Regions from separate parts of the [Clostridium] scindens ATCC 35704 genome, predicted to be linked through region 2. Evidence: a T-box and tRNA genes for the amino acid it is inferred to sense, from the RefSeq annotation. Region 2 holds a T-box; the other holds one or more tRNA genes.

Region 1 (8,939 bases), 400 kb from region 2:
AAAAGAACAGCGTCTGATACAGGAAAGCCCCGTATTAGAGGCTTTCTGGTCATGGGCAGAAAAGGTATCTGTTGGGATGCTGCCAAAGTCGAAACTCGGAGAAGCCTTTACCTATGCGTTCAATCAGAAATCAGGTTTGATGAATTATCTGTTGGATGGGAACTGCTCGATTTCCAACAATCTTGCAGAGAACAGAGTCCCCAAGGAGCTGAAGCCAGTGCTGGAATCTATACACTGATAGAAACTGCCAAGGCAAATGGATTGAATCCACGAAAATATATCCAGTATATCCTTGGAGACATCCCGGGATCTGCATTTATGCAGTATCCAGAATACTTGGAAGACTATCTGCCATGGGATCCAATCATATAAAAAATATGTCGATAACCGCTAACTTTCAAGAATAACAGGAAGTTAGCGGTTTTTCCATACACAATCATATTTGACGGTTACGAAAATACCATTAGAAGATGCAATAAAACTAGATAGGAGAAAGGCGTGCATATTATGAAGATAGAGACACAGATTAAACTGCATAGCGAAGATGCGATGCAGAAGACAGGGATTGTGGCATCCGGCTGGGTAGAGATTGGCGATTGTATCAAGTTTCCAGTACGGGTAATGAAATATACGGACAAGACTTCCGGCGAAGAAAAATCCTTCGTGTCATATCCGCAAAGAAAAACAAAAGATGGTTACGAAGTCATTGTCTTCCCACATGACAAGGAAGCCCGAAAAGAGATAGATGCAGCAATCTTCTCCGCAATGAAAATGGAACTGCTAAAAGATGTAGGATTGCCAGAGGTGGAGATAAGGGTCACACCAATAAAAGACCAAAATCAAGAAAATCACGCGGTAAGGCTGAAAGGAGTAGCAACGGCCAGGATTTCTGAACTGGGCTTAACGATAAAAGGAATTCTGATCAAAGAATCCGAAAAAGGACTTTTCGTACAGATGCCACAATATAAAAGCGATGAAGGTTATAAAGATATTGTATATGCAACGACAAAGACTATGCAGGAAAAAATCAAGATGGCCACAATGGATGCACATGAGAAAGCGCTATCCTCCCCGACTGTTTCTAGGAATTCAAAGGATAATATCATGAATACAAGCCGGGATTGTCAGAATAACGGCAGAGACAAGGCACGATAAGGTAGAATTCATTAATATTCCGTTAGTACAATACTCCGAGGCAAGTTGCTCGAATTATCTTAATAATATCATCAATAAGGCCTCGGAGCGTAAATTTGCTATTCTTTGTATCTGTTTAAGTTTTGGCTTGATCATCCCTAGTTGATATTGTCTTATATAAAAATTCTTAGGCAACAATTTTGATAAAAAAATAAGGAACTGCATTTTCATGCAATCCCTTTATTTAAGCCTTGGCTTCAAGTCGGAGTGACAAGATTTGAACTTGCGACCTCTACGTCCCGAACGTAGCGCTCTACCAAACTGAGCCACACTCCGAAAATGTAACCGGACATCTTGTCCTGCAAGATACCCGGCGCCCCTGCCAAGGAACTACGGATAGAGGACTCGAACCTCTACTAACAGAGTCAGAGTCTGCTGTGCTGCCATTACACCAATCCGCAATGTTTTTCCAGCGAACATGTTATATTATACCAAATATTTATCAAAAATCAACCCTTTTTTTCAACTTTTTTTATTTTATTTTGCCCACTAAAGTATTGCGTCGTTTGAGCCGATTTATATTGTCTATAAATAGGCTTTTTAGCTCTTGCCTGCATGGCGCTTAACCCCTACTTCTTCTATTTCCTGACGGCAGTAATCGGGGCGGGATTTGTCCTGATTCTAATCTGGCGGAAATATCTGAAGCACGCCAGAATTGATAAGTCTAAATTTGACGACAAGGCTATGGAAGACCTGAAGCAATATGTATAGGTATTAACGGGCAGTATTTATCTGTATAGACTTCCCAAAAGCGGCGCAGACTAAGAATAGTTTGTGTGGGCGCGGCATATTGCGTCCATGGCGGGAGGTATAGGAAAGTGAGCGATAGAATCATAGTAATCGGAGCGAACCATGCAGGTACGGCAGCTTTGAACACCATTCTGGACAATTATACGGATAAGGATGTGACTGCGTTTGACGCCAATTCCAATATCAGTTTTCTGGGTTGCGGCATGGCATTGTGGATCGGGCGACAGATCAGCGGGCCGGAGGGCCTGTTTTATTCGGACAAGGAGACGCTGGAGGGAAAAGGGGCGAAAGTGTTCCTGGAGACAAAGGTGTCCCGGATCGATTTTGAGAAAAAGACGGTATATGCAATGGATAAGGAAGGCGAGGAGATAGAGGCAAATTATGATAAGCTGATCCTTGCCACAGGATCCCTTCCCATCCAACCCAAGGTGAAGGGAATGGAGCTAAAGAATGTCCAGTTCGTCAAACTGTACCAGAATGCAGCGGATGTAATTGAAAAACTGGAAGATCCATCTATTCAAAAGGTGACGATTATCGGAGCCGGTTATATCGGCGTGGAACTGGCGGAGGCGTTTGCAAGAAACGGGCGTAAGACCACCCTGGTGGACTGTGCGGATACCTGCCTTTCTGCCTATTACGATCCGGAATTCTGTAAGATCATGGAAGAAAACTTAAGGGAAAACGGCGTAAGAACTGCATTTGGAGAGATGGTTCAGGAAATACAAGGCCAGGAACTCGTAGAGCGGGTAGTGACAGACAAGGATTCTTATGATACGGATATGGCCGTTTTTTGCATCGGATTTCGTCCCAATACCCAATATGCGGATGGCAGCCTGGAACTTTTCCGTAATGGGGCATTCCTGGTAGATCTGCATCAGCAGGCCAGCAGGCCGGAAGTATATGCCATCGGAGACTGCGCGACGGTATTCAACAATGCGACCCAGAGAAAGGACTACATTGCCCTTGCTACCAATGCCGTGCGATCTGGCATTATCGCTGCCCACAATGCGTGCGGAACACCCCTTGAATCAGCAGGGGTGCAGGGCTCCAACGCGATCTGCATCTGGGGGCTTAACATGGTGAGCACGGGAATATCTTTGAAGAAGGCGCTGGAACTTGGCTATGAGGCGGCTGCGGCTGACTATGAAGACTGGCAGAAGGCAGGGTTCATAGAAAGCGGCAACGAGAAGGTACGGATCCGGATCGTCTATGACAAGAAGACTCGGATCGTCCTGGGTGCCCAGATGTGCTCGAAATATGATATTTCCATGGGGATCCACATGTTCTCCCTTGCAATACAGGAGCAGGTTACGATTGACAAGTTGAAGCTTCTGGATCTGTTCTTCCTGCCTCATTTTAACCAGCCTTATAATTATATTACGATGGCGGCGCTGAAGGCGGAATAATAGAAGCGGTTATAACTGCACTACTTGAATCTTGAACAGTTAGTGCAGTTTTTTAGTTGGAGAATTTTGTAATATTCTGCGAATATAGACTGATTCAATAATTATATGCGATATTTCAATTAGACACCCCTTTAGGAGGGGATTATACTGATATGGAACAATACACAGGAGGAAAGTCATGAAGAAGAGGATAGTTTCTATTTTGCTTATCGCAGCAATGGCGATGACAATGGCTGTTGGGTGCGGCAGCAGTAAAGACTCCGGATCAGGAGACAAACAAGAGGCGTCAGGAGAAGGCGGCGGAACCTTTATCGTGCCAATCAATACGAATACGGTGGCATCTTTGACACCCTATAATGTATACGGGGCAGATGATTTGCTTATTGCATCGGCACCGTGCTTTGACCCGCTATTTATTGTAACTAAGGACGAGACAAGATGGTATCTGGCTGAAAGTCTGGAAGCGACTGCGGATGATAGATGCCATTACCAGATGAAATTAAAGGATGGCCTTACGTGGCATGACGGAGAAGCAATTACCGCTGACGATGTTGTCTATACGGTAAATGTACTGCTAGATCCCGCGAATACCAGCGATTCATCTGAAAGCGTTACATATAACGGCAAGACGATATCTGCAGCGAAGGTGGATGACTTGACGGTAGATATTACGCTGCAGGAGCCGTTCAGCGCATTTGAAAGCGAATTTGGAAGGATACAGATTATTCCAGAGCATGTGTTCGGTGGAGAGACGACAATAAAAGATGATACAGAGAACTTGAATAAAGCGGTGGGTTCGGGCCCGTTTAAACTAAAAGAATATAAAGAAGGCGATTCTATCGTCTATGAGAGATATGACGACTACTATAGAGGAAAGGCAAGCCTTGATCAAGTAGTTATAAAACTGATGCCGGATGAAAGCGCGCAGGAAGCAGCGCTTCAGAGCGGGGAAATCTCTATGATGCGGATTACGAACCAGACAAAGTTGGATAAATATTCAGCAGATGATAACTATACGGTCTACAACATACCGGAAGCACGTCTGAATTACATGGCGTTTAATTACCAGAGTCCTGCGATGAAGGACTTGGACGCCAGAAAGGCAATCTGCCTTGCGCTTAATGTGGACGATATTATTTCAGGAGCTTATGGCTCGGAAGAATTGGCTATACCGGCAAAAAACTTCTGCTCTCCGGAGAATCTTTACTATAATGACGAGATGGAAGGATATAAGCAGAATATTGAGGAAGCAAAAAAACTTGCTAAAAAATCAGGATTAACCGACAAGCCGCTGCATTATATCTATAATACGGCAAGGCCGAATATGAAAGAGACAGCACAGATCGTTCAGCAGCAGTTGAAGGAGATTGGCGTAGAAGTTGAACTTGAGGGACTGGAAGGAAGCGAATTTTTTACGCATCTTTTTGCGGCGTGGATTACAGGAGAGACTGTAGAAGATACTTCTTGGGATATGGCCACCAATGGCATGGATCAATTGAACTCTGATCCGGCCACCAAGATGACGAGTTGGAGAGGCGATCTTGTTTCGAATGGATTTTATGTAAGCGATGCGACGAATGAGTTATGGGATAAAGCATCCCAGGCATTAACGGCAGAAGAGCGCGAACAGTATTATAAAGAACTTCAAGTTCAGATGAATGAGGATTACGCTATGTATCCGATGGCCAATACGAATTATGTCATAGCGGTCAGGAAGGAATTTAAAGGTCTGGATGAAATAAAGAGAGTCCCGATTTTCGAGGATTACCTGAAGATTACAATGGAATAGGCATATCGAAAAGACCGTTTGCTTTCAGGCGGTCTTTTCTTCTGGAAACAGTAGATCATAATATGTGTGAGGACGATAAAACGTGAAAAAGTATATACTAAAGCGTCTGTTAGAATTAATACCGGTTCTTATCCTGGTCAGTATATTTTCCTTTTTTATCATTCAGGCTTCGCCGGGAGATCCGATTGATAATTATGTAAGGCCGGGAATGACGGAAGAACAGATTGAGGATATTAAAGAAGAATATGAGTTGGACGGGTCGATGGCACAGCAGTATTTCCGCTGGATGTCGCATATCATGCGTGGCGATCTTGGAACATCCATACATCAGAACCGTCCGGTAGTCGATATTATTGCCGAGCGGCTGCCGGCAACTTTAATGCTGATGGGGACGGCGCTGGCATTCTCGCTTATGATTGCGATTCCATTGGGACTATGGGCAGGACTCAGAAAGAATAAACGATCGGATAATATAATCAGCCTGATATCCTATTTGGGAATATCAATTCCGCCGTTCTGGCTGGCAATGATTGGGATTATTTTGTTTTCCCTGAAACTGCACCTGCTTCCCAGCGGGGGGATGCATACGGTGAATGTAAATACAGCGGCGGATTTATTATGGCATATGATTCTGCCGGCTTTTGTGCTGAGTCTGAATAATATGGCAATTTTCACCAGATACATAAGGTCAAATACAATTTCTCAATTAGAAGAAGACTATGTACAGACAGCGATGGCAAAAGGTACCGGAAAGCGGAAAATTCTTTTCAGGCATGTCCTTAAGAATTGTCTTCTGCCAATCATCACGCTGGCAGGCATTAATATTGCGGGGCTGGTATGCGGGTCATTTGTGGTAGAAACAATATTCTCGTGGCCGGGAATCGGAAGACTGGCGATGGATGCGGTAGGAAACAGGGACTTCCCGCTGATCATGGGATACACTATGTTTTCCTGCATTATTTTAATTCTTGGGAATCTGATCGCAGATGTATTATATGCAGTGGCGGATCCCAGAATCAGACAGGGGATGGGCAGAGACAATGGATAAGAGTATAGGTTATGTAATAAAAAAAGACAGTTTTGTAAGGATAGAAAAAAAAGAAGAACAGATAGCGGCGAGTTATGAGCGGGGCCTCGTAAAAGACGTACTTCATTCGCTGAAAGAAAATAAGCTTGCAATGATCTGCAGCATTATTTTGCTTCTGATCATTCTGGCATCTGTTTTTGCCCCATTCAGCTCATATGATCCGGATAAGCAGGATCTTATGCAGAAATTGATGCCGCCGTCGAGGGAGCATTGGTTTGGAACCGACGAACTTGGGAGAGATTATTTTACAAGGGCTTTATATGGCGGAAGGATTTCATTATCGGTCGGCGTTTTGTCCATGCTCTTGTCAACAATAATTGGCACGGTGATTGGTACTGTCAGCGGATATATGGGCGGCAAGACGGATATGTTCTTGATGCGCTTTACTGACATTTTTATGTCAGTTCCAAGTTTCTTATTTATGGTTGTTATCAATTCCATGTTTCCTCCAAAAGTATGGTCAATGGTTATTATTCTGGGGCTGTTTGAATGGTGCCAGATTGCACGGATAACAAGAGCGGAGACATTGTCTTTGAAGGAAAGAGATTTTGTGCTTGCATCAAAGCACCTGGGTGCCAGCCATGCGCAGATTATATTCGGACATATTATTCCCAATATGAGTTCTTCCGTTATTGTGGCTGGCAGTCTGGCTGTCGCAAGGGCGATATTGACAGAATCCGCGCTTAGTTTCATGGGACTCGGGGTTCAGCTTCCAAAGGCCTCCTGGGGGACGATGCTTCAGGGAGCCCAGGTTTATATTATGGACATGCCATTGCTTGCAGTCTTTCCAGGCGTATTTGTCGTATTGACAGTGTTTAGTTTCAATATTCTGGGGGATGCCCTTAGGAATGCGCTGGAACCAAAGATGATTAAATGACGGGGAGGAGACAATGGGAATAATATTAGATGTTAGGAATCTAAGAGTTTCATATCATACATATGCTGGCGAAGTACAGTCAGTGCGGGATATCTCATTTCAGGTGAATGAGGGAGAGACAGTAGCCATAGTGGGAGAATCCGGGTGTGGAAAGTCTGTAACGGCAAAGACCATCATGGGGCTGGTGGCAGAGCCGCCAGGAGAAATAAAAAGTGAAAGCCAGGTTTTGTATTTAGGGGAAAATATATTAGAGCAATCCGAAAAGGAATGGGAAAAGTATAGAGGGGCCAAATGCTCTATGATTTTCCAGGATGCCTTGACTTCATTGAATCCGACAATGAATATCGGAAGGCAGATTGAAGAGAATATTACGAATCATTATAAAGTAACAAAAAAAGAAGCAAGGGCAAAGGCAGTTGAAATGCTGGAACTGGTAAAGATACCGGATCCGGCTATGTGCCTGAAAAAATATCCCCATGAACTATCCGGAGGCATGCGGCAAAGGATTATGATTGCAATCGCGCTGTCCGGGAACCCCAAGATACTGATCGCAGACGAGCCTACAACGGCTCTGGATGTAACGATTCAAGCGCAGATCATAGGATTGCTCAAGGATATCCAGGCAAAACTTGGGACTACAATTATTCTGATCACCCATGATCTTGGCGTTGTAGCGAGTATTGCAGATAAGATTATCGTAATGTATTCAGGAAAGATTGTAGAAAAGGGAGAATGCAGTGAGATTTTCAGCAGCTATAGGCATCCCTATACATGGGCGCTTTTAAATGCAGCGCCAAGCCTGGAGATTAAGAATAACCGGAAGTTGATATCTATCGAAGGAACGCCGCCGGATTTGATTAATCCGCCGAAAGGCTGTCCATTTGCTTCAAGATGCAAATACTGTATGAATATTTGCGTAGAAGCTGCCCCGCCGGAATATGATTATGGGGCGGGACACAAGGTCTCATGCTGGCTTTATCATCCGGAATCTGGATATCAAGACATTGATTTTAATAAGGAGGCGGAAGATTAGATGAGGCAGAAAAATGCAATCATAGAAGTGAAAAATCTAAAGAAATATTTTCGCCTGGATTCCAAGCATATGCTGAAAGCGGTAGATGATGTGTCTTTTACGATTTATGAAGGAGAAACGCTAGGAATCGTGGGAGAGTCTGGCTGTGGGAAGACTACCTGCGGAAGAACCTGTATTGGAGTCTATGATAAGACGGATGGACAGGTGCTGTATCGGGGCAAAGACGTACATAAAATGAATCTCCAGCAGAGAAGAGAATTCACAAAACATGTACAGATGATTTTTCAGGATCCATACTCTTCGCTAGATCCAAGATTAAAGGTACATGATATTATTGCTGAAGGCATGAGGATTCATAAGATTGTGCATTCGAAACAGGAGGAAATAGAAGAGGTTCAGAAGTTATTGAGTCAAGTAGGACTAAATGTAGAACATGCCAGCCGTTATGTACATGAATTTTCCGGGGGACAGAGGCAGAGGATTGGTATTGCCAGGGCCCTGGCGGTAAACCCCGAATTCCTGCTCTGTGATGAGCCCATTTCCGCGCTGGATGTGTCCGTACAGGCGCAGGTTGTCAATCTTCTGGTCAGGCTTAAGAAAGAGCGCGGCCTTACCTGCATGTTTATTGCGCATGATCTGTCCATGGTAAAATATATATCAGACAGAGTAGGGGTAATGTATCTGGGGTGCATGGCAGAACTTGCAGATGCAGATGAATTATATGAAAATCCGCTGCATCCGTACACAAAGGCATTGCTTTCTGCTATCCCGGTACCCAATCCTGAGATTGAAAAGGGGCGGCC
Region 2 (8,939 bases):
TATAGCACCAGAAGGACAGGCGCAAAAGAAATTTCTAAGCCAAAATCCATGTTTTTTGTGGATAAAAATCTGTGGAAAATGTGGATAACTACCGCTTTAAAAGTTCTTCGCCAATGTTTACAACATCTCCGGCGCCCATAGTTATCAACAAGTCTCCTTTTTGACACTTTTCTACACAAAAATCCTGGATGTCTTCGAAAGAAGAGAAGTAATAGGCATCGCATCCCTTTTCCTTCAGCGCATCCGCGATATCCTTGGAAGAGATTCCCAGGGTATCGGTCTCCCTCGCCGCATAAATGTCTGAAAGCACCACGTGGTCGGCATGGGCCAGGGCCTCCACGAATTCATGGAACAAAGCCTTGGTCCTGGTGTAGGTGTGGGGCTGGAAAACGCACCAGAGTTCCCGGTGGGGATAGTACTTGGCTGCAGTCAGAGTGGCGTTTATTTCCGTTGGATGATGGGCATAGTCGTCGATGATGGTAACGCCATCCATCTCGCCCTTGTATTCAAATCTCCGGTTAGTTCCAGTAAATTCCTTAAGCCCCTTTTTCATCTTATCAAGGGATACTCCAAGAAGGTCGGAGACGGCGATGGCAGCCAATGCGTTGGATACATTGTGGTCGCCATTGACGGACAGAGATATCCGATCAACGAAGACGCCAGCTTTTACCAGGTCAAAAGAAGCCTCCCCTAGTTTATTATGGGAGATGTTTGTTGCGCTGTAATCCATGGAACTGTCATCTCCGTATTTTATGATACGGCAGTCAAGTCCTTTGGTAATACAGTCCAGTTTGTCGATATTTCCATTGATGATCAAAGTTCCGTCCTTTGGAAGAAGCTTCGCAAACTTGTGGAAAGAACTGCGGATATCGTCCAGATCCTTGAAGAAATCCAGATGATCCTCGTCAATATTGAGAATAACGCTTATCTTTGGAAAGAAATGAAGGAAACTGTTGGTGTATTCGCAGGCTTCCGTAACGAACAGCTCCGATTTCCCCACCTTTATATTCCCTCCGATCGCCTTGAGGATGCCTCCTACGGAAATCGTTGGATCCATTTCGCCGGCCAGCAGGATATGCGAGAGCATGGATGTAGTGGTAGTCTTGCCGTGAGTGCCTGAGATGGCGATGGGAACATCGTAATTTGTCATCAGCTGTCCCAGAAGTTCCGCCCGGCTAAGCATAGGCAGCCCCTTTTTAAGAGCCTGGGCGTATTCCTCGTTGTCTTCATGGATGGCAGCGGTATACACGACCACATCAATTCCTTCAATAATATTGGACGCTTTCTGGCCATAGAAGATGGTGGCGCCCTGCTGCTTAAGATGACTGGTCAGGGCTGATTCCTTGTTGTCAGAGCCGGATATGGCAAAGCCCTCTTTCAGCAGAATCTCTGCCAGGCCGCTCATGCTTATGCCGCCGATTCCGATAAAGTGCACGTGTACAGGTTGCTCAAAATTGATTTTATACATAAAATACCTTCCTCTTCCATATGTTCTGTTTCCGTTAAAAATGTAGTCATAAATATATATATCTTTCCATATTATTATATACATATATGGAAAAAAAACCAAGCCGTAACTTTTTGTGATATTTTAATAAAAAGTTCACGAAAAGTTCATTTTATTTGTAAAATTTGTTCACTCAAAATCAAAACTATGGTATAATGTGAACTATAAGAATTACTGAGAAGGGGTGATGACATGATCAAGAAAGAGATGATTGCAATGTTGCTGGCAGGAGGCCAGGGAAGCAGATTGGGAGTCCTAACAGCCAAGGTAGCTAAGCCAGCCGTTGCTTTTGGAGGTAAATATAGAATTATTGACTTCCCACTCAGCAACTGCATTAACTCAGGAATTGATACTGTGGGAGTGCTAACGCAATATCAGCCATTACGATTAAATACGCATATAGGAATTGGCATTCCATGGGATCTGGATCGTAATATCGGAGGCGTAACAATTCTGCCGCCTTATGAGAAGAGTAACAGCAGCGAATGGTATACTGGTACTGCCAATGCCATATACCAGAACTTGGATTATATGGAGACATTTAATCCGGATTATGTATTAATTCTTTCCGGAGACCATATCTATAAGATGGATTATGAAGTCATGCTCGACTATCATAAAGAGAACAATGCAGATGTAACAATTGCAGCAATGCCGGTGCCGATCGAAGAAGCCGGCAGATTCGGCATCGTAATTACAGATGAAGACGGACGGATTACCGAATTCCAGGAGAAGCCTCCGCAGCCAAAGAGCAATCTGGCTTCTATGGGCATCTATATTTTCAGCTGGCCGGCACTGAAGGAAGCGCTTGTGGCATTGAAGGACGAGCCGGGGTGCGACTTTGGAAAGCATATCATTCCATATTGCCATGAGAAGAATGAGAGATTATTTGCTTATGAGTATAATGGATATTGGAAAGATGTAGGGACGCTTGGCTCTTATTGGGAAGCCAATATGGAACTGATTGATATTATTCCGGAGTTCAACCTGTATGAAGAGTTCTGGAAGATATATACCAACAGCGATATTATCCCTCCGCAGTATATTTCAGGACAATCTGTGATTGAAAGAAGCATTATCGGCGACGGATCGGAAGTGTATGGGGAAGTACATAACTGCGTAATTGGTTCCGGTGTGACGATTGGGGAAGGCACGGTAGTCAGGGACTCTATTATTATGAAAGACGTAAGCATTGGCAAGGGCTGCGTAATCGACAAGTCGATCATTGCGGAAAACTGCGAGATTGGGGACAATGTAACATTTGGAATTGGCAGCGATGTGCCGAACAAGCTTAAGCCGGCAGTCTATTCCTTCGGCCTTGTAACGGTCGGCGAGAACTCCGTCATACCGGGCCAGGTGCAGATTGGCAAGAACACTGCCATCAGTGGCGTTACATCCAAAGAAGACTATCCGAATGGAGTACTGGAAAGCGGAGAGACATTGATAAAGGCAGGTGAGCGAGCATGAGAGCAGTAGGTATTATTTTAGCAGGTGGAAACAGTAATAAGATGCGTGAATTGACACATAAGAGAGCAGTGGCGGCAATGCCGATAGCCGGAAGTTACAGGGCGATTGATTTTGCGCTCAGCAACATGTCTAATTCACATATACAGAAGGTGGCAGTGCTGACCCAATACAATGCCCGTTCATTGAATGAACATCTGAATTCCTCCAAATGGTGGGATTTTGGAAGAAAGCAAGGCGGCTTGTATGTGTTCACTCCTACGATCACGGCAGATAACGGATACTGGTACAGAGGAACGGCAGATGCGATCTACCAGAATCTGGAATTCCTTAAGAGATGCCATGAGCCATATGTGATCATTACATCCGGCGATGCGGTATATAAGATGGATTATAATAAGGTGCTTGAGTACCATATTGCCAAGAAGGCCGATATTACGGTGGTTTGCAAGGAACTGGAGCCTGGCGGGGATGCCAGCCGCTTCGGAACGCTTAAGATGAACGAATCTATGCGTGTTGAAGAGTTTGAAGAAAAGCCGATGGTTGCCAATTCAAACACGATTTCTACGGGAATCTATGTAATCAGAAGAAGACAGCTGATTGATCTGATTGAATCCTGCGCAGAGGAAGACAGGCACGATTTTGTAACCGATATCCTGATCAGATATAAGAATCTGAAAAAGATATATGGTTATAAGATAAAAGATTACTGGAGCAACATATCAACGGTGGACGCTTATTATCGGACCAACATGGATTTCTTGAAGCCGGAAGTAAGAAATTACTTCTTCAAGCAGCATCCGGATGTCTACTCTAAGGTAAGTGACCTGCCGCCGGCAAAATACAATCCCGGCGCAGTGGTTAAGAACAGCCTGGTAGCGAGTGGAAGCATTATCAATGGTACGGTAGAGAATTCTATCCTCTTTAAGAAGACGTTTGTCGGTAATAACTGTGTTATTAAGAATTCAATCATTCTGAACGACGTCTATCTCGGGGACAATACATACATCGAGAATTGTATTGTAGAAAGTCGTGACACGATTAGAGCCAATACACGTCATGTTGGGGAAAATGGTGTGAAAGTAGTTGTGGAAAAGAACGAGAGGTATGCACTATAGTGCAGCGGCTTGTAAAGAAAGGGGCTAGAGGAAAATGCAAATCACGGATGTACGCGTGCGTAAAGTGGCAAAAGAGGGAAAGTTAAAGGCGGTAGTATCAATTACTATGGATGAGGAATTCGTAGTACATGACATCAAGGTCATTGAGGGTGAAAAAGGACTCTTTATTGCTATGCCGAGTAAAAAAGCATTAGACGGGGAATATCGAGACATTGCGCATCCAATTAATTCAGTGACCAGAGAGCGTATACAGAGTATTATTCTTGAGAGATACGAAGAAGCGTTGAATGAAGAGGAAGAATAAGAAATATTAAGATGGACAGGGTATGCATAAAGAATGCATGCCCTGTTTGATTTGCGGCGACCGAAAAAGTATCTAGCCTAACAAATGAAACGTCATGTTTTTATGTGTTTTGGGATGTAAGAATTCCAGCCGGTAGGCGCACAGGCAGATGTTCTGCCAGCCTTCGTCCTTATGCACATTTGGGTTATACTTGGTATCGCCTGCGATGGGGCAGCCCATGTGGGACAGCTGCACGCGAATCTGATGATGGCGGCCTGTATCCAGCCTGATATCCAGTTCTGTCCGTGGCGCATCATCGTCTTTGGATTGGTCAAAGAGGAAAGGCCCCTGTTCTACAACGGTATAATGAAGACGGGCAAGCTTGGCTCCTGCCGTGCCGGAAACGCAGACACGGGAAGTGTTGGTGCGCCCATCCTTTATGAGATAGTCCTCCAGCGTGCCTTCTTTCTGAGAGGGATGGCCATCCGCCAAAGCACGGTAATATTTTCCAAAGCCATGGCTTTGCAGCTGGCGGTTTAGTTCCTTTGCTGCAAAGGGCGTCTTGGCAAAAACCAGGATTCCTTTTACGGGCTGATCCAGGCGGTGGATGACCGCCAGGTATGGCTCGCCTTTTTCCGGGGCAGACTGACAGATATGATTCTTAATAAGACTTTCCATATCGGGCGTGCCTGCCCGCCTGCTCTGGGTTGGGACCCCGTGAGGTTTTATGCACACCAGTATGTGGGAATCCTCATATAAGATTTCTATGCGCTTGGTATTCATATGAATTCTCCTTGACTTTGCGACTTTTCACTCTTATCATTTAAACATAGTGGATTAAAATATGCAAATAAAAATAGGGGAAGGCAGAAAAATGGATTATTTACTATTGATTCTGGGATTTATATTATTGATCAAAGGAGCGGATTATTTTGTGGACGGCAGTTCCAGCGTGGCAAAGCTCTTGAAGGTGCCATCGATTATTATAGGGCTTACGGTAGTGGCATTTGGGACAAGCATGCCGGAACTGTCGGTCAGCGTGACAGCGGCCATCAAGGGAAATAATGATCTGGCGGTCAGCAACGTGCTGGGATCGAATATATTCAACCTGCTGGTGGTGCTTGGGTGCTGCGCGCTGGTGAATCCTGTCCGGGCCAAGTGGTCTTTGCTGAAAAAGGAATTCCCGTTTTCTATCTTTATAGCGGTGATTCTGCTGCTTCTGAATTCCGATTTCTCGATTACAAAGGTACTGAGCGGGGAAGGAAAATATGTTCTTGGCAGATGGGGCGGACTGCTTTTTCTTGCATTGTTTGCCGTGTTCCTGTATGCGACGGTCAAGACAGCGCTGCGTTCCAGGCACGAGGTGATGGAAGAAGAGGAAGATTATAAACTGCTTAGTCCGGCAAAAAGCGCGGGATACATCCTGGTGGGCCTGGCTGGCATTATCTGGGGAGGCGATCTGGTTGTGGACAGCGCAAGCAGCATTGCGGTATCCTTTGGGCTGAGCCAGACATTCATCGGACTGACGATCGTGGCCCTTGGAACATCCCTGCCGGAACTGGTGACATCCGTAGTTGCAGCCGGAAAAGGCGAGAATGACCTTGCGGTGGGCAATGTGGTAGGCTCCAATATTTTTAATATTCTGCTGATACTGGGAGTATCGGCTGCGATAACGCCGATTGTGCTGGATATTACAGCGGTCTACGACACGATGATTCTGATCATGGCAAGCATTATCGTATATGTGGCGGCCATCAGCAAGCGTGAAATACACAGAAAAGAAGGCGTGCTGTTTCTGGTCGCGTATCTGGCATTTTTTATCTATGTGCTGCTTCGATAGGGCAGGCTTTTGGCGGATTTCGTAATATTTTGGGTTGACAAATGAGTGGCAATAGATTAAAATTACGTTTAATTCAATATCATTTGGCAATGAAGAGGATTAGTACATGTAAGCGAGCCTCAGAGAGGGGATCATCTGGTGCAAGATTTCCGCTTAGAACTGCATGGAACCCGCCTTGGAGCCACTGCATGAAAGTGCAGCGTCCTGCCAGCGTTAATGGTTAATGAGAGAACTGCGAAAGGGTCGCAGTTAACTAGGGTGGTACCGCCGAGCTTTTCGGTCCCTTTTTAGGGAGCGAAAAGCCCGGCGTTTTTTGTCTGCGGCAATCAAGTTCCCGCCAGTAATTAAAGTGGGGCAAGGGCCCTGCGAGAGAAGAAAAGGAGAAGAGAAACATGGCAAAGGAAAAGAAATTAGTTGAAAGCATCACGCCACGTGATGAGGATTTCGCGCAATGGTACACAGATGTCGTACGCGAGGCCGAACTGTGCGATTATTCAAGCGTAAAGGGATGCCTGAACTACCTGCCTAATGGCTACGCAATCTGGGAACTGATCCAGGCGGATCTTGACAAGCGTTTTAAAGAGACCGGGGTAGAGAACGTATACCTCCCAACTTTGATTCCAGAGAGCCTTTTGGAAAAAGAAGCGGATCATATCGAAGGATTCGCTCCGGAAGTAGCATGGGTAACACATGGCGGTATGGAAAGGTTACAGGAAAGATTATGCATCCGTCCTACATCAGAGACGCTGTTCTGTGATTTATGGGCAAAGACGGTTCAGTCATATAGAGATCTTCCAAAGGTATGGAATCAGTGGAATACCGTACTGCGCTGGGAGAAGACAACAAGACCTTTCCTCCGTTCAAGAGAATTCTTATGGCAGGAAGGCCATACAATCCATGCAACATATGAAGAGGCGGAGGAACGCACGATCCAGATGCTTCATGTATATGAGGACTGCTACAAGGAGACGCTTGCGATACCATTCGTATCCGGAAGAAAGGCAGAGCATGAGAAGTTTGCCGGAGCACAGGATACGTACACCATTGAAGCGCTGATGCATGACGGAAAAGCGTTGCAGTCCGCAACCAGCCATTTCTTCGGAAGCGGATTCCCGGATGCGTTCGGAATCAAGTATGTGGATAAGAACAACCAGCTTCAGAGCGTATATGAGACATCCTGTGGATGGTCTACAAGAAGTATCGGCGCCCTTATCATGGTTCATGGCGATGACAGCGGACTGGTGCTTCCGCCTCATGTGGCTCCTGTAGAATGCCGGATCATCCCGATCGCACAGCACAAAGAAGGCGTGCTGGACAGATCTTTCGCACTGCTGGATGAACTTAAGAAGGCCGGATACAGAGTGAAGATCGATGACTCTGATAAGAGTACAGGATGGAAATTCTCTGAGCAGGAGATGCTTGGAATTCCTACTCGTATCGAGATCGGACCTAAGGACATTGAGAAGAATCAGGTGGTCGTTGTCCGCCGTGATAACCGTGAAAAGATCGTCGTATCCCTGGATGAGATTGCAGTGAAACTGCGCGACATCTTAGAGCAGGAGCAGCAGGATATGTATGACAGGGCGAATGAGTTCCTTCAGAGCCACATTGATACTGCTACAACCATGGATGAAATGGTTGAGAAGTTCAAGGCTAACCGTGGTTTTGTCAAGGCCTGTTGGTGTGGAGATCCGGAATGCGAAGGCGAAGTGAAGTACGCCACAGGCGGAGCGGCAACCAGATGTCTGATAGAAGATGAGGAAATGATTTCCGATAAATGTATCTGGTGTGGAAAGCCAGCCAAGCATATGGCATACTGGGGCAAATCCTACTAGGAAATAGAGTGCTTAGAATATCGGGAACTGCTGTACCAAGATTGAAAAATCCTTGGTATGGCAGTTCTTTTTTTCTTTGAACAGTCTTGGAATGTCATAGATTTGTTAATTCAGGAGGAAATGTGATATGATAGGATAAGTTAGTTTATTTGGAGGATATCGCTGTGGAAGATAGAACTATACAATTGCCTGAAAAAGTAGGCAGAATTATCGGAACGCTTCAGGAACATGGGTATGAGGCGTATGCAGTAGGCGGATGCATCCGGGATTCTATCCTGGGAAGGGAGCCGGAGGATTGGGATATCACGACATCAGCCATGCCGGAAGAAACAAAGGCTTTGTTCGATAAGACGTTTGATACCGGCATCCAGCATGGAACGATTACGGTACTCCTGGAAAAAGAAGGATTTGAAGTGACAACATATCGGATCGACGGGAAATATGAGGACAGCAGGCATCCAAAGGAAGTTACCTTTACGCGCAATCTCCGGGAAGATCTGCTTCGGAGGGATTTTACCATCAACGCGATGGCATATAATGAAACGGATGGCCTGGTTGATATATTTGGAGGGCTTGAAGATCTGGAAGCAGGGATGATACGCTGCGTTGGCACCGCGAAGGAACGATTCAAAGAAGACGCGCTTAGAATCCTGCGGGGAGTGCGCTTCGCGGCCCAGCTGGGATTCGATATAGAGGAGGACACTCGGCAGGGGATGAAAGAACTGGCCTGGACGCTTCAGAATATCAGTGCGGAGAGAATACAGGTGGAATTAGTAAAAATGATTACATCAAAGCGTCCGGAAATGCTGCGTGAGGCATATGAATTAGGAATGACGCGGATAGTTCTTCCGGAATTCGACCAGCTGATGACGACTGGCCAGGAGACGCCGCA

The links. The T-box of region 2 lies ahead of proS (proline--tRNA ligase). A T-box ahead of a tRNA ligase gene usually reads a tRNA of that ligase, here a tRNA-Pro.
Region 1: it has a tRNA-Pro gene. The T-box ahead of proS (proline--tRNA ligase) is inferred to sense a tRNA for this amino acid. The anticodon was not compared.

Annotation. Positions count from the first base shown of each region.
Region 1 covers NZ_CP036170.1:1,658,914-1,667,852, forward strand. The annotation lists partial or broken gene tnpC (IS66 family transposase) at 1-372, shown strand, start outside; gene HDCHBGLK_RS08545 (septation protein SpoVG family protein) at 508-1,155, shown strand; tRNA gene HDCHBGLK_RS08550 (tRNA-Pro) at 1,397-1,470, opposite strand; tRNA gene HDCHBGLK_RS08555 (tRNA-Gln) at 1,525-1,595, opposite strand; gene nox (H2O-forming NADH oxidase) at 2,013-3,350, shown strand; gene HDCHBGLK_RS08565 (ABC transporter substrate-binding protein) at 3,529-5,139, shown strand; gene HDCHBGLK_RS08570 (ABC transporter permease) at 5,222-6,187, shown strand; gene HDCHBGLK_RS08575 (ABC transporter permease) at 6,180-7,103, shown strand; gene HDCHBGLK_RS08580 (ABC transporter ATP-binding protein) at 7,117-8,136, shown strand; gene HDCHBGLK_RS08585 (ABC transporter ATP-binding protein) at 8,137-8,939, shown strand, end outside.
Region 2 covers NZ_CP036170.1:1,258,444-1,267,382, forward strand. The annotation lists gene murC (UDP-N-acetylmuramate--L-alanine ligase) at 89-1,468, opposite strand; gene HDCHBGLK_RS06490 (glucose-1-phosphate adenylyltransferase) at 1,700-2,974, shown strand; gene glgD (glucose-1-phosphate adenylyltransferase subunit GlgD) at 2,971-4,089, shown strand; gene spoVG (septation regulator SpoVG) at 4,124-4,393, shown strand; gene HDCHBGLK_RS06505 (RluA family pseudouridine synthase) at 4,466-5,155, opposite strand; gene HDCHBGLK_RS06510 (calcium/sodium antiporter) at 5,247-6,212, shown strand; T-box leader at 6,293-6,500, shown strand; gene proS (proline--tRNA ligase) at 6,605-8,047, shown strand; gene HDCHBGLK_RS06520 (CCA tRNA nucleotidyltransferase) at 8,212-8,939, shown strand, end outside.